Promicromonospora sp. Populi: one gene and its partner. The protein of the gene in region 2 interacts with the protein of the main gene of each other region in a pairwise test. Links are inferred from orthologs where the notes say so. Each region holds a gene or a part of one and is shown on either strand. Other genes may lie near its edges.

The links.
Region 1: the proteins of dnaE (region 2) and AB1046_RS22555 interact in binary tests that used the Escherichia coli proteins (3 or more experiments, as listed by UniProt). The link is inferred for Promicromonospora sp. Populi from one-to-one orthologs.

What each region holds. Positions count from the first base shown.
Region 1 is NZ_CP163528.1:4,975,573-4,982,191, reverse strand. The notes cover bases 2,539-5,475. They hold AB1046_RS22555 (pyridoxal phosphate-dependent aminotransferase), read left to right. Parts: upstream 2,539-3,351; coding sequence 3,352-4,599; downstream 4,600-5,475. Other genes in these bases: AB1046_RS22545 (LysR family transcriptional regulator ArgP), read left to right, coding at 5,329-5,475; AB1046_RS22550 (LysE/ArgO family amino acid transporter), read right to left, coding at 4,621-5,238; AB1046_RS22560 (CpaF family protein), read right to left, coding at 2,539-3,219. Also shown: AB1046_RS22575 (hypothetical protein), read right to left, coding at 1-31; AB1046_RS22570 (type II secretion system F family protein), read right to left, coding at 66-983; AB1046_RS22565 (type II secretion system F family protein), read right to left, coding at 980-1,837; more of AB1046_RS22560, read right to left, coding at 1,837-2,538; more of AB1046_RS22545, read left to right, coding at 5,476-6,222; AB1046_RS22540 (LysE/ArgO family amino acid transporter), read left to right, coding at 6,320-6,619. UniProt on the Escherichia coli protein: Shows aminotransferase activity with methionine and histidine as substrates, and to a lesser extent also with phenylalanine.
Region 2 is NZ_CP163528.1:374,108-381,937, reverse strand. What follows is about bases 1,434-5,581. They hold dnaE (DNA polymerase III subunit alpha), read right to left. Parts: upstream 5,186-5,581; coding sequence 1,634-5,185; downstream 1,434-1,633. Other genes in these bases: AB1046_RS01630 (RluA family pseudouridine synthase), read right to left, coding at 5,248-5,581; AB1046_RS01640 (NUDIX domain-containing protein), read right to left, coding at 1,434-1,637. Also shown: AB1046_RS01645 (S8 family serine peptidase), read left to right, coding at 1-957; more of AB1046_RS01640, read right to left, coding at 1,104-1,433; more of AB1046_RS01630, read right to left, coding at 5,582-6,177; AB1046_RS01625 (signal peptidase II), read right to left, coding at 6,177-6,794; AB1046_RS01620 (hypothetical protein), read right to left, coding at 6,990-7,493; AB1046_RS01615 (TraR/DksA family transcriptional regulator), read right to left, coding at 7,795-7,830. UniProt on the Escherichia coli protein: DNA polymerase III is a complex, multichain enzyme responsible for most of the replicative synthesis in bacteria. This DNA polymerase also exhibits 3' to 5' exonuclease activity. The alpha chain is the DNA polymerase catalytic subunit.

The DNA of each region.
Region 1 (6,619 bases), 4.6 Mb from region 2 along the record:
CGGGCACGTCGCCCCGTTCGTCGTCGCGCATGTTTTTTCCTCTCGTCGGGTGTCGCCGGGTCACGTCAGAGCCCGATCCGCAGGGTGGCCAGGCTGGGAAAGACGGCGAAGACGACGGTCACGGGCAACACAAGAAAAACGACCGGGACCATCATCAAGATCTCCTTGCGACCGCCCGCCTCCAGGAGGGAGCGGCGGCCGGCCTCGCGGACGTCGCTAGCCTGTGCGCGCAGGACGTCGGCCAAGGGAGTGCCGCGTTCCAGCGCCACGACCACTCCCTCGGCGAACCGCGCCAGGGGCGGCAGCCCGGACCGGTCCGCGAGCGCCGTGAGGGCGGTGGTCACGGGCGCTCCGGCTCGTACCTCGGCGACGGTGCGCCGGATCTCGCCGGCCAGCTCGCCGTGTGCCGTCGAGGCCACGCGTTCGAGGGCCGCGGGCGGGCTCTCCCCCGCGGCGACGGCCAGGGCCAGGAGCTCGGCGATCGTCGGCAGCTCGGCGAGCAGTCGTTCCTCGCGCCGGCGCACCCGCAGGGTCAGGGCCTGGTCGCACGCCACGTAGCCGCAGCCGCCGGCTACGGCGACCAGCGCCACCAGCGGGACGACCGCGGCCCCGCGGGTGGCCGCGAGCAACAGCGCGAGCCCGAGGCCGACCGCGAGCCCGGCCACCGTCCACACGACCTGCCGGGCCCGGAAGTGGTCTACCGACTCGGCGGACCCGGCGCGGTCGAGACGTCGTCGTACCTCCTCGCGGGGCGAGCCGAACCGTTCGAGGCGCGCGCCGATCTGGTGCAGGCCGAGTAGGCGGACCACCGTCGAGGTGCGGCTGACCTCGCGCAGGAGGGTCGAGGTGGCGTCGCGCGGGCGCAGGTACGGCGCGAGCCGTTCGTCGAGCGTGATGGCCCGCGCCCGCAGCCGGGCGAGCACCATCAGGATCCCGAGCGCGACGCCGAGGCCCGCGAGCGCTCCCGCCGCCCAGCCCGTCACCGCAGCACCCTGCGCTCTGCGGGCAGGCGCCCGATCCGCAGCATCAGCTGGTAGGCGACCAGGGCGCAGAGGCCGCCGGCGACGAGGACCGTGATGCCGGCGGGCGAGTCGTACGCGGCGGCGGTCTCGGGCCGGGTGGAGAGCAGCGCGAGCACGACCCACGGCCCGGCGACCGCCACGCGGGCCCCGTTGACCGTCCAGCTCTGCCGCGCCTCCAGCTCGCCGCGGGTCGCTGCGTCCTCGCGCAGGAAGCCGCTGAGGGTCCGCAGGAGGCGGCCCAGGTCCTGCCCGCCGACCTCGCGGGTGAGCCGCAGGGCCTCGATGATGCGGTCGGCCACGGGGTCGGCGAGGCGTTCCTTGAGCGCGTCGAGCGCATCGCCGAACCGGCCGCCGGCGCGGTAGTCGTGGGCGAAGCGGCCGAACGGCTCGCGCAGCTCGGCCGGGCCACGCTGCCCCAGCTGGGCCACGGCCTCGGGCAGGGACAGCCCGGCCCGCACCCCGGAGGCGAGGTGGTCCACGGCCTCGGGCCACACCTCGCGCAATGCCCTACGGCGACTCCGGGCCCGCGCGCGCACGAGCAGCACGGGACCGGGCGTCGCCAGCGCGGCAAAGCAGGCGGCGATGGCGGGCGAGCGGGTCAGGGCGAGTGCCAGGAGCAGGGTCACGAGGCCGAGCACCGCGCAGGCGCCGACGAGCATCGCCGGCGTGATGGAGGGCGCACCGGCCTGGGTCAACAGGTCCCGGGTGCGCAGCTGCCAGGTGACCCGGCCGGTGGGGCGCGGTGTCGGGGTCCAGAACGACCACCAGATGCAGAACACGCCTGCGCCGAGGAGCAGACCCACCACGACGCCCATCAGCGCACCGCCCAGGGCCCGGCGCCCGCCCGTGGCCCGGCGCCAGCCCGGGGCCCGGCGCCGGCCCCGGCGGTGGTGCCGGCCCGGGTGACGGCCGCCGCCCAGGGCCCGGGACGGCCGCCCTGCGGTACCGCGTGGTGGTCGGCGAGCAGCGCTCCGACGTCGAACCCAGCGCGCTCGAACCGGTCCTCGCCGGGCGGCATCCCGTCGCCGCGGCGCAGGTCGCCGTCGGCGTCCCGGTCGAAGAGCCCCGCCGTCTCGATGCGACCCTCCTCGACCCGGCCGGTCACCGCGACGATCTCGCGTACCTGGCGCCGGACCACGCCATCCCCCGAGCGGCTCAGGCCGAGGTGCACCACGACGTCCACCGCGGAGGCCACGGTGGGGATGACGAACCGGTCGGTCACGTTCTCCCCCGCGAGCAGCGGGAGCGTGGTCATCTTGGCGACCGCCTCGCGCGCCGTGTTGGCGTGCAGCGTGCACATCCCGGGGACGCCGCTGTTCAGGGCGATGAGCAGGTCGAACGCCTCGGCCTCGCGCACCTCGCCGATCACCAGACGGTCCGGGCGCATCCGCAGGGCCTCCTTGACCAGGCGCCGCAGCGGCACCTCACCCGTGCCCTCGAGGTTCGCCGGGCGGGTCTGCAGCGCCACGTGGTCACGGACCGGGAGGCGCAGCTCCCAGACCTCCTCGGCCGAGATGACCCGCTCGGTCCCCGGGATCGACCCGGCCAGGGCGTTCAGCATCGTCGTCTTGCCGGCCTGCGTCTGGCCGGATACCAGCACGTTCAGCCCGGCCCGCACCGCGGCGTCGAGGAAGGTCGCGGCCTGGGTGGTCAGCGACCCGAGCCGCACCATGTCCCCCAGCGAGCGAGCCCGCACCACGTGCTTGCGGATGTTCACGGCCCAGCTGCTGCGCGTGATGTCGGGGATGACCACGTGGAGGCGTTCCCCACCGGGCAGGCGGGCGTCGACGAACGGGCTCGATAGGTCCAACCGCCTCCCGGAGGTCTTGAGCATCCGCTCCACGAGGTCCCGCACCTGCTCCGCGGTCAGGACAGTGCTGGTCAGCTCGGCCACCCCGCGCCGCGCGACGTAGACGTGGGTCGGGGCGTTGAGCCAGACCTCCTCGATCTCCGGGTCGTCGAGGTAGGGCTGCAGCGGGCCGAACCCGCCGACGGCGTCGGTCACGACCTGGGCCACGGCCTCGGCGTCGGCGAGCGGCGGCACGGCCCCCACGCTCGCCCGCGTCGTGTAGTCGCCGACCGCATCGGTGACGAGCTCCGACAGCCCGGCCCGGTCACCGATCGGGTCGAGCCCCCTGCGCCGCACCAGCTCGCGCACTTCCTCCACCAAGATCGCGACACCGTCGTGATCGGACATGCTCTGCCCCCCGGCTTCGCCCCGCGCCCCCTTCCCGAGGGCCCTCAGCGAGATTAAGCGTTCGGCCGCGCCCGTGCAGGAGAGCCTGTGGATAACGTCAGACCGCTCGATGAGGTAGATAGTCTCGGGGCCATGAACGCTCAGAACTCAGCTGGCCGTGGCCGGGACCGCTGGCAGGACACCGCGAGCGCCGCAGGCCTGCTGGCCGACGACGGCAGCGTCGCCGTCACGATCTTCGCCGAGATGTCGGCGCTGGCGGTGCGCACGGGCGCGATCAACCTCGGCCAGGGGTTCCCCGACGTCGACGGGCCCGAGTACGTCAAGCGGGCCGCGATCCGGGCCATCGAGGAGGGCCGCAACCAGTACGCGCCCGGTGACGGGGTGCCGGAGCTGCGCCGCGCCGTCGCGGAGCACCAGAAGCGGCACTACGGGCTGGATGTCGATCCCGACACCGAGGTGCTGGTGACCACGGGCGCGACCGAGGCCCTGACGGCCTCCGTGCTGGCCCTGACCCGCGCGGGCGACGAGGTGCTCACGCTGGAGCCGTTCTACGACTCGCACGCCGCCGCGATCGGCATGTCGGGCGCCACGCACGTCACCGCCCCCCTGGTCCCTGGGCCGGACGGTTTCCGGCTCGACGTCGACGCGCTCCGCGCTGCGGCCTCGCCGCGCCTGCGGATGATCCTGCTGAACTCGCCGCACAACCCGACCGGGACGGTGCTCACGCAGGACGAGCTGGCGGCGGTCGCCGCCGTGGCCCAGGAGCACGACGCGATAGTCGTGACCGACGAGGTCTACGAGCACCTGACGTTCGGCGCGGAGCACATCCCGCTCGCGACGCTGCCGGGCATGGCGGAGCGGACGCTGACCATCTCGTCGTCGGGCAAGACGTTCTCCTTTACCGGCTGGAAGGTGGGCTGGGTGCACGGGCAGGCCCACCTGGTCACGGCGGTGCGCGCGATCAAGCAGTACCTCACCTACACGTCGGGTGCGCCGTTCCAGCCCGCCATCGCGGAGGCGCTGGCCGACGACGACACCCCGCGCGACCTGGCCGCCTCCCTCGCCGACCGGCGCGACCTCCTGTGCGCGGGCCTGGAGGCGGCCGGCTTCACGGTCACGCGGCCGGCCGGCACGTATTTCGTGATGGCCGACGCCTCGGGCCTCCTGGGCCGGCTCGGCCTGCGCGACGGCGTCGAGCTGTGCCGGCGCCTGCCCGAGCTCGCCGGCGTGGTTGCGATCCCGGCGGCGGCGTTCTGCCGTCCCGGTTCCCCGACGGCGCAGGCGCTGGCGTCGCACGTGCGGTTCACCTTCGTGAAGAAGACCGAGGTGCTACGCGAGGCGGCGACCCGCCTGGCCGGCCTGGGGATCCCGCCGAGCTAGCGGCGTCCGGGACGGCCCGTCTCAGCCTGCCAGCAGCGACACGGCCACGGCGAGCATGATCAGCGCGATCAGGCCGTCGAGCACCCGCCACGCGCCGGGCCGCTTCAGCACGGGCGCCAGGAGCCGGGCGCCGTACGCGAGACCGGCGAACCACGCGGCGCTGGAGATCATCGCCCCGGCGGTGAACCACCACTGCTCGTCGCCGTAGGCGGCGGCGACCGAGCCCTGCAGCACCACCGTGTCGAGGTACACGTGCGGGTTCAGCCAGGTGAGCGCCAGCGTGGTGAGCACAACGGGCTTGAGGCGCCGGCCCGGGCTGTCGCCCAGGGCTCCGTCGTCGGCGGCCGCGAGCGCCGTGTCGCCCTTCACGGCGCGCCACGCGGCCATGGCCCCGTATCCGAGCACAACGGCGGCGCCCAGCCAGCGCACGACCACCACGGCGTCGGGCCACCGCTCGACCAGGGGCCCGAACCCGGCTGCGCCCGCCGCGTAGAGCGCGATGTCGGACACGGCGCAGATCGCCGCCACGATCCCCACGTGCTCGCGGCGCAGCCCTTGGCGCAGCACGAACGCGTTCTGGGCGCCGATGGCGACGATGAGCGAGAGACCGAATCCGAGTCCGGCGATCAGGGTGAGCATGGCCATCACGCTAGGCAGCCCGCGGCCTGAAGACCAGTTCATGTTTCTCAGGGTGCCTAAGCAGAACTGAAGATAGGTCAGAATTGGGGGATGCGATGGGACTCCCGCCAGCTCGAAGCACTCGCCGCCGTGGTCGCCGAGGGCTCGTTCGACGCCGCAGCCCAGGCGCTGCACGTGACACCGTCCGCCGTGAGCCAGCGCATCCGTGCGCTGGAGAGCGCCGCGGGAAGCGTGCTCGTGCGCCGGTCGCGGCCGGTCGGCGCCACGGCGTCGGGCCAGGCACTCCTGCGCCTCGCCCGGCAGACCGAGCTCCTGGGCGCGGAAGTCGCCGCGGAGCTCGGCACCGAGGACGCGGGCAGCGGCTTCGTCACGGTGCCCCTGGCGGTCAGCGCGGACTCCCTGGCCACCTGGGTGCTGCCCGCCCTCGCCCAGGTCGATGGGGTCACGTTCGACCTGCACCGCGCCGACGACAGCCGCACCGCCGACCTGCTCCGCGAGGGCGTGGTGATGGCGGCGGTCACCTCGCAGACCGCTCAGGTGCAGGGCTGCCGAAGCATTCCGCTCGGGATCATGCGGTACCGCCCGGCATGCACGCGCGCCTTCGCGGAGCGCTGGTTCCCCCAGGGCCCGACGCCGGACACGCTCGCCGTGGCGCCCGTCGTCGTCTTCGACCGGACCGACGACCTGCAGGACGCCTACCTGCGCGACCGCGCGCCGCGCGCGCGACCACCGCGGCACCACGTGCCGAGCACCGTCGAGTACGAGGAGACCATCCGCCTCGGCCTGGGCTGGGGGATGCTGCTGGACCGCCCGTCCATCGGCGGGCTCCTGTCCACGGCCGGTGGTGGCATCACGCTGCTGGAGCCCGACGCGATCGTCGACGTGCCGCTGCACCTCCAGCAGTGGAAGCTGCGGTCGGCAGTGCTCGACCGGGTCACGACGGCGCTGAGAAAAGAAGCAACGCGCGAGCTGCTTCCGGCGTGAAATCTGGACGTACCCCCATCATTAACCTTGTTTCCGGCCTACCGCACTTCCGAATCATGAACCGGACATCCGCTGTCCGAGTTCCTACCGTTCAGTCATGCTTTCCGCCCTTGCTGGCATGGCCCTCGGTCTGTCGCTCATCGTCGCAGTCGGGGCGCAGAACATCTTTGTCCTCCGCCAGGGGCTGCGCCGGGAGCACGTGGGCCTCGTCGCCGGCATCTGCGCCGTCAGCGACCTCGTGCTCATCTCGGCGGGGGTCGGCGGCCTGGGCTCCCTGATCCAGAGCGCGCCGCACGTGATCGAGGTCGCGCGCTGGGTGGGCGCCGTCGTGGTGCTGGTCTACGGCGGCCTGGCGGCGCGGCGCGCGTGGAAGGGCCAGCACGTCGTCATGGGGCGG
Region 2 (7,830 bases):
GTGCCGAACGGCGTCATCGCCCCGCTCTGGTCCGACCTGGAGCTTTCGCTGGCGAACAACCGCGGCGTGCGGCTGGCCACCTCTGGCGGCCAGGTGGCGGTGATCCAGTGGGACGACCCGTTCGTCTTCGGCGGTGACCCGACCGACCTGTCCAACTCCGTAGGCACGTTCCAGGCCTGGGTCTACAACTCGGTGGCCGACAACCGGCCGGAGATCACGTTCGAGTACGGCGACCTCGGGGCGCTGCCGGAGGTGGCCACCGTCGGGATCGAAAACCTCGTGGGCACGGCCGGCACCGCCGTCGTGAACGCGGGCGACCCGTCACTCACCCTGACCGAGGGCGGCAGCATCTGCCTCGACTACGTGCCCCCGAGCTTCGAGCCGGCCGAGCTGTCGTACGAGGTCACGGTGGATCCGGATGCCATCACCGGCACGTACACCAACTCCGCCGAGCACGTCACGGATGACCCGTTCGACGCGCCCGCGGTCACGTCGGCCGACGTCGCCGTGACGGGCCTGGCCCCGTGTGACGAGGTGCTGACCGGCCGGCAGAACGGCCGGATCACCGTCGATGAAGGCACCACGTGCATCGACGGCGCCACCGTGGTGGGCCAGGTCACCGTGTCCGACGGCGCGGGGCTACGCGTGACCGACTCGCGGATCACGGCCCTGGTCCGGGCAACCGACGCGACAGAGGTCCGGGTGTGCGACACACGCATCACCGGCACTCTGACCGTGAACCGGAGCTCGGGGGTCACGATCGGTGACCCGGCGGCGGACTGCGCCGGCAACCAGATCACCGGACCGGTCACCGTGACCCGGTCGGAGGGTCCGGTGATCGGGGGCAACCGGATCACCGGGGTGCTCACCTGCCTCAGCAACGACCCGGCGCCCACCAACAACGGGTCGCCCAACACGACCCGCGGGAGGGAGCTCGGCCAGTGCAAGAACCTGTGACGCACTGACCGCCTGACAACAGCGGCGCCGCTCCCGAGTGGGGCGGCGCCGCTGTCGTGTTGGCGCCGCTGTCGTGTTGGGGGCGGGCCATGGCGGGGCCAGCCTGGTCGCGGTGGGCGCGCCCGAGGGGCCAGCGCGTTCGAGGGTCAGAACCCGAACGTCAGGACGCGCGGCATCTCGGTGCCGTGGCGCCCGCCGTCGTGCATCGCGCGCAGCACTGCCGCCTCGTGCGGCACCAGCGGTTCCGGGAGCGCGACGAACGGGAACCAGGCCAGGTCGGCGGCCTTCTCGGGCTCCTGGATCGACGGCGTCCCCGTCCAGCGGGTGACCTCGAACATGAAGTCGACACGCTGCTCGACGGCGGGCCCGCCCGGTTCGCCGCGGTGCAGGACCGTCAGCGGCCGGATGTCGTCACGTGCCACGACCACGCCGAGCTCCTCGTGGGCCTCGCGCACCGCAGCGTCGAGCACCGACTCGCCCTCCTCGACGTGACCGGCGGCCGCGCAGGCCCAGTACCCGTCGCGATAGCCGGTGCCCTGCCGTAGCTGGAGCAGCACCTGGCCCTCGCGCCGGAGGAACAGGTACGCGGCCGGCACGAGGGAGAAGCGCTCATGGTCGCCCTCCCGGTAGCGATCGGTCTCGGCCGCCGGCCCGGACCCAGCACCTCCAACCTCGGTCACGACAGGCAGCCCTGCCCCAGGAGCGCCTTGAGGTCGCCGAACAGCGCCGGCGACTTCTCCACGCGCAGGCTGTCCGCGGCCCTCACCACCGTCCGCTTGCCGGGCTCGGCCACAGCGACGTGGACCTCCGCCGACCCTGGGTGCGTGGCCAGCACCTCCCGCAGGCGCACCATGGTCGCCTCGATCGCCCGGGTGTGCGGCACGGTCACGGCCAGCGGGGAGTCGGAGCCCACCGTGATGTCCGGCAGGGCCACCTCCATGGCCTGCAGCTGCATGGTGTCGTCGCGGCGCCGCACCCTGCCCCGCAGCACCACCACCTGGTCCTCGGCGAGCATCGTCGAGTACGCGAGGTAGGTCTCACCGAAGAACATGACCTCGACGGCGCCCTCCAGGTCCTCGACCGTCACGGCCGCCCACGGGTTGCCGTTCTTGCTCATCTTGCGCTGCACCGAGGTGAGCAGGCCGGCCACGGCCACCGTCGAGCCGTCGGGGCGGGACTCGTCAGCCATCAGGGCGGCTATCGACGTGTCGGCGGCCCGCTGCAGCACGTGCTCCAGGCCGGACAGCGGGTGGTCGCTCACGTACAGGCCGAGCATCTCGCGCTCGAACTGGAGCTTCTGCTTCTTCTCCCAGTCGGGCAGGTCCGGGATGTCCACGGAGAAGCCCATGCCCGCCTCGTCCTCGTCCGCACCACCGAAGTCGGCGAACAGGTCGAACTGCCCCTCGGCCTCCTTGCGCTTCACGCTGATCACGGAGTCCACCGCCTGCTCGTGGACGACCAGCAGCGAGCGCCGAGTGTGCCCCAGCGAGTCGAACGCACCGGCCTTGATCAGGGACTCGATGGTGCGCTTGTTGCAGACCACGGCGGGCACCTTGTCGAGGAAGTCCTGGAAGGACGTGAACGCGCCCTTCTCCTCCCGGGCGGCGATGATCGCGACCACCACGTTGGCGCCGACGTTCCGGATCGCCGTGAGGCCGAACCGGATGTCCTTGCCGACGGCAGCGAAGTTCGCCAGCGACTCGTTGACGTCCGGCGGGAGCACCGTGATGCCCATACGACGGCACTCGTTGAGGTACAGGGCCGACTTGTCCTTGTCGTCCTTGACGCTCGTCAGCAGCGCGGCCATGTACTCGGTGCGGTAGTGCGCCTTGAGGTAGCCGGTCCAGTAGGACACCAGCCCGTAGGCGGCGGTGTGCGCCTTGTTGAAGGCGTAGTCGGCGAACGACTCGAGGACGTTCCACAGCGTCTGCTGGGCCTCCTTCGAGAAGCCGCGCTCCGTCATGCCGCCGAAGAACTTCTCCTGCTGCTTCTCCAGCTCGGAGCGCTTCTTCTTGCCCATGGCCCGACGCAGCAGGTCGGCCTCGCCGAGCGTGTAGCCGGCGACCTTCTGCGCGACCGCCATCACCTGCTCCTGGTAGACGATCAGGCCGTAGGTGCCGTCCAGGATCTCCCCGAGCGGCTCTTCGAGCTGCTGGTGGATCGGCGTGATCTCCTGCTGCTTGTTCTTGCGCAGGGCGTAGTTCGTGTGCGAGTTCACGCCCATCGGACCCGGGCGGTACAGGGCGAGGACGGCGGAGATGTCCTCGAAGTTGTCGGGCTTCATGAGCCGCAGGAGCGAGCGCATGGGTCCGCCGTCGAGCTGGAACACACCCAGCGTGTCGCCGCGCGCGAGGAGCTCGTACGTGGCGGTGTCCGTCAGCTCGAGCGCCTCGATGTCGAGCGGCGGCTTGCCGTTGTTCACGATGTTCTCGAGCGCGTCGTCGAGGATCGTGAGGTTGCGCAGGCCGAGGAAGTCCATCTTGATCAGGCCGAGGCCCTCGGACGTCGGGTAGTCGAACTGCGTGATGACCGCGCCGTCCTGCGGGCGGCGCATGATCGGGATGATGTCGATCAGCGGGTCGCTCGACATGATGACGCCGGCGGCGTGCACACCCCACTGCCGCTTCAGGCCCTCGATGCCCCGGGCGAGCTCGACCACGCGCTGCGCCTCGGGGTCGGTGTCGTGCACCTGGCGGAACTCGCCGGCCTCCGAGTACCGCTTGTCAGTGGGGTCGAAGATGCCGCCCAGGGAGATGTCCTTGCCCATGATCGCGGGCGGCATCGCCTTGGTGAGCTTCTCCCCCATGGCGTACGGCATGCCGAGCAGGCGGGCGGAGTCCTTCAGCGCCTGCTTGGCCTTGATGGTCCCGTAGGTGACGATCTGCGCGACCCGGTCCTCGCCGTACTTCTCCGTGACGTACCGGATGACTTCCCCGCGCCGACGCTCGTCGAAGTCGATGTCGAAGTCGGGCATGGACACCCGGTCCGGGTTGAGGAACCGTTCGAAGATCAGGCCGTGCGGGATGGGGTCGAGGTCCGTGATCCGCATCGCGTATGCGGCCATGGAGCCGGCACCGGAGCCACGGCCCGGCCCGACGCGGATCCCGTTGTCCTTGGCCCAGTTGATGAAGTCGGCGACCACGAGGAAGTAACCGGGGAAGCCCATCTGGACGATGACCCCGACCTCGTAGTCGGCCCGCTCGCGAACGTCGGCCGGGATGCCGCCGGGGTACCGGTAGTGGAGGCCTTTCTCGACCTCCTTGATGAACCAGCTCGTCTCGTCCTCCCCCGCCGGGACGGGGAAGCGCGGCATGTAGTTGGCCGAGGTGTCGAACGAGACGTCGCACTGCTCGGCGATGAGCAGGGTGTTGTCGCAGGCCTCGGGCAGCTCCTTGAAGATCTTCCGCATCTCGGCGGCCGACTTCACGTAGTAGCCGGTGCCGTCGAACTTGAACCGGTTCGGGTCGTCCAGCGTGGAGCCCGAGTTGATCGCGAGCAGGGCCTCCTGGCTGGCCGAGTCCTCCTCGCGGACGTAGTGCAGGTCGTTGGTGGCGACCAGCCGCGCGCCGATCGTCTTGCTCAGCTCGAGAAGCTGCTTGGTCACCCGGGTCTCGATCTCCAGCCCGTGGTCCATCAGCTCGACGAAGAAGTGCTCCTTGCCGTAGATGTCCTGCAGCTCGCCGGCGGTCCGGACCGCCTCGTCCCACTGGCCCAGCCGGAGCCGCGTCTGGATCTCGCTCGACGGGCAGCCCGAGGTCGCCGTCATCCCCGCGCTGTACCGCTCCAGCAGGTCGCGGTCCATGCGCGGCCACTTGCCCATCTGCCCCTCGAGGGAGGCCAGCGAGCTCGCCCGGAACAGGTTGTGCATGCCCTCGTTGTTGCGGGCCAGCAGCGTCATGTGGGTGTAGGCACCGCGCGCCGAGACGTCGTCCGCCTCCTGGCCCTGCTGGCCGAACCGGACGCGCTTCTGGTCGAACCGGCTCGTGCCCGGCGTGATGTACGCCTCGACGCCGATGATCGGCTTGACCCCGGCCGCCTTCGCCTTGGACCAGAAGTCGAACGCACCGAAGATGTAGCCGTGGTCGGTGGTCGCGATCGCCTTCTGCCCGAGCCGGTTGACCTCCTCGAACAGGTCCCCGATCCGCGCCGCACCGTCCAGCATGGAGTACTCGGTGTGGACGTGGAGGTGGACGAAGTCGGCGGACTTCTCAGCGGCAGCGGAGGGCATGCGGCGAGTCTAGATCGACCCACCGACACCCGGCTCGGAGGAACGCCGAGCGGAACCTCACATCACCTGTACGCGCCCCGCACGACCTCGAGCGCAGCCTCCAGATCGGCCGGATACGCCGACTCCACCTCGACCCGCCGCCCCGTGACCGGATGCTCAAAACCGAGCCGGTGGGCATGCAACCACTGCCGCGTCAGCCCCACCTTGGAGGCCAGCACGGGGTCCGCGCCATAGGTCAGGTCGCCGACGAGCGGGTGGCGCAGCGCCGCGAAGTGCACCCGGATCTGATGGGTGCGACCGGTCTCCAGGTGCACCTCCATCAGCGACGCCGCCGACAGCATCTCAAGGGTCTCGTAGTGCGTCACCGACGGTTTGCCGTCCGCGGTCACCGCGAACTTCCAGTCCGAGCTGGGGTGCCGTCCGATGGGCGCGTTGATGGTGCCCGACGTCGGGTCCGGGTGGCCCTGCGCGAGCGCGTGATAGATCTTGTCGACGGTGCGCTCCTTGAAGGCGCGCTTGAGGCCCGTATAGGCGAGCTCCGACTTGGCGACCACCATCAGGCCGGACGTCCCGACGTCGAGCCGGTGCACGATGCCCTGCCGCTCCGCCGCGCCCGACGTGGAGACGCGATACCCCGCCGCGACCAGTGCCCCCACGACCGTGGGACCGGTCCAGCCCGGCGACGGGTGCGCGGCTACACCGACCGGCTTGTCGATCACCACGAGGTCGTCGTCGTCGTACACGATGCCCATGCCCGGCACGGGCTCCGCCACCACCTCGACGGCGGGGCGCTCCTCCGGGAGGTCCACCTCGAGCCAGCCGCCAGGCACCACACGGTCGGACTTGCCCACCTGGCGCCCGTCGAGGCTCACGGCGCCCGCCTCCGCGAGCTCCGCCGCACGGGTCCGCGAGAGGCCGAGCATGCGGGCCAGGGCGGCGTCGACCCGGTCGCCCGCGAGCCCGTCAGGGACGGGCAGCGTCCGCAGCGCCATCAGGCAGGGTCGCCCTTCGCAGCATCCGGTTGGTCATCCGGCTCGGAATCAGGCTCAGCGTCCGTGTGCCGCTTGCCGTCGAGGCCGATCCCCCGCAGCGACAGCAGCGCGATGAGCACGGCGGCAGCGACGACGGCGATGTCGGCCACGTTGCCGACGAAGAAGCCCGCGTAGTCGATGAAGTCCACGACGTGGCCGCGGGCGAACCCGGGCTCCCGTGCCAGGCGGTCGATCAGGTTACCGACGGCGCCGCCGAGCAGCAGGCCGAGCGCGACCGCCCAGCCCCGCGACCCGATGCGGCCGATCGCCCGGATGATGAACACCACAACGACGACCACGACGATGGTCAGGAGCCAGGTCATGCCCGAGGCGATCGACAGCGCGGCACCCGGGTTGTAGATCAGGCGCAGCCCGAGCAGGTCACCTACGAGCGGGATCGTCTGGGCGTTCTCGACCAGGGCGGACTCGGCCCACCACTTGGTCAGCTGGTCGGCGGCCAGGACGACGGCCGCGAGCGCGACGGTCCAGACGATGAGCACACGGCTGCCCGACGACGGGGGCGTGGCTGCGGGCTCCGTGTCGCCGGCCACGGCGGAGGGTTCAGCGGGAGTAGACATCAACGAAAGTGTCCCATGCCGCGGGCGGGTGCCAGGCCCGCGCCGTCCCGAAGCTCGCCGGAATGTGCATCAAAAGCCGATAATGGCGCGGAGCGCAAAGCAGTGAGGCCCTTTCCCGTTGATCCGGGAAAGGGCCTCACCTGGCGCAGCACTACCGCCGTGTCACCGCACGGCGAGAGTCAATTGACGTAAACGTCAGTTGCAGGCCGCGTACTTGGTCACGTTTGCCTTGCTGAACAGGTTGAGCGGGCCGTCCCAGTACCACGGGGCGACGCACAGGTTGTTGGCGATGTTGACCGAACCCTCGCCACCCAGCTCGGTGTCACCGGTGTTGCACGCCTTGTAGTCGGTCACGTTGCCGACGCTGCCGACGTTGCCCGGACCCTCCCAGTACCAGGGAGCGACACAGACGTTGTTCAGCACGTTGAACTGGCCGTCCTCGTCGTAAGAGACGACGTCACCGGTCGTGGCGACCTCCTCGGGGACCGCCAGGCCCTCCGTGGGGAGCTCTGCACCCGTGGTGGCACCGAGCACGTCGAACGCACCGTCGGCACCGACGACGCCGACCGCACCCTCGATCCCGCCAAGCACATCGCTGGTCTCGGTCGCGCTGATCACGCGCTCTGCGGGCGAGTCGCCCTCGGACAGCACCGACGCGCTCGCACCCGTTGCCGCGGCGACGACCAGCCCGGCCGTCATGGCCACAGCAGCGCCGGCACGACAGGTTGCACGGAATCCTCGGATCATTGTTTTCCCCCTAGAATAGCTCCGTCAGAATAGCGCCGAACCACACGTGTGTGGTTCAACTCGACGAGCATCCGGGGTGAAATTGACCCTGTCAATCGGAACGTGATGCGGCGCACATGGTGGGAGTGGAATCAAAAACGACATTCCAGGATCGAACTCCGCGGCAATGCACCAGGAATACCCGTAACTCAGACATCACAGCGTTGATATCCGGTTCGGGATCCCGCGCGGCGCCAGCGCCGCGCGGGGTCACTCAGGCCCCGCGGCGCTCCTCGCGGGCCTTGGCCTC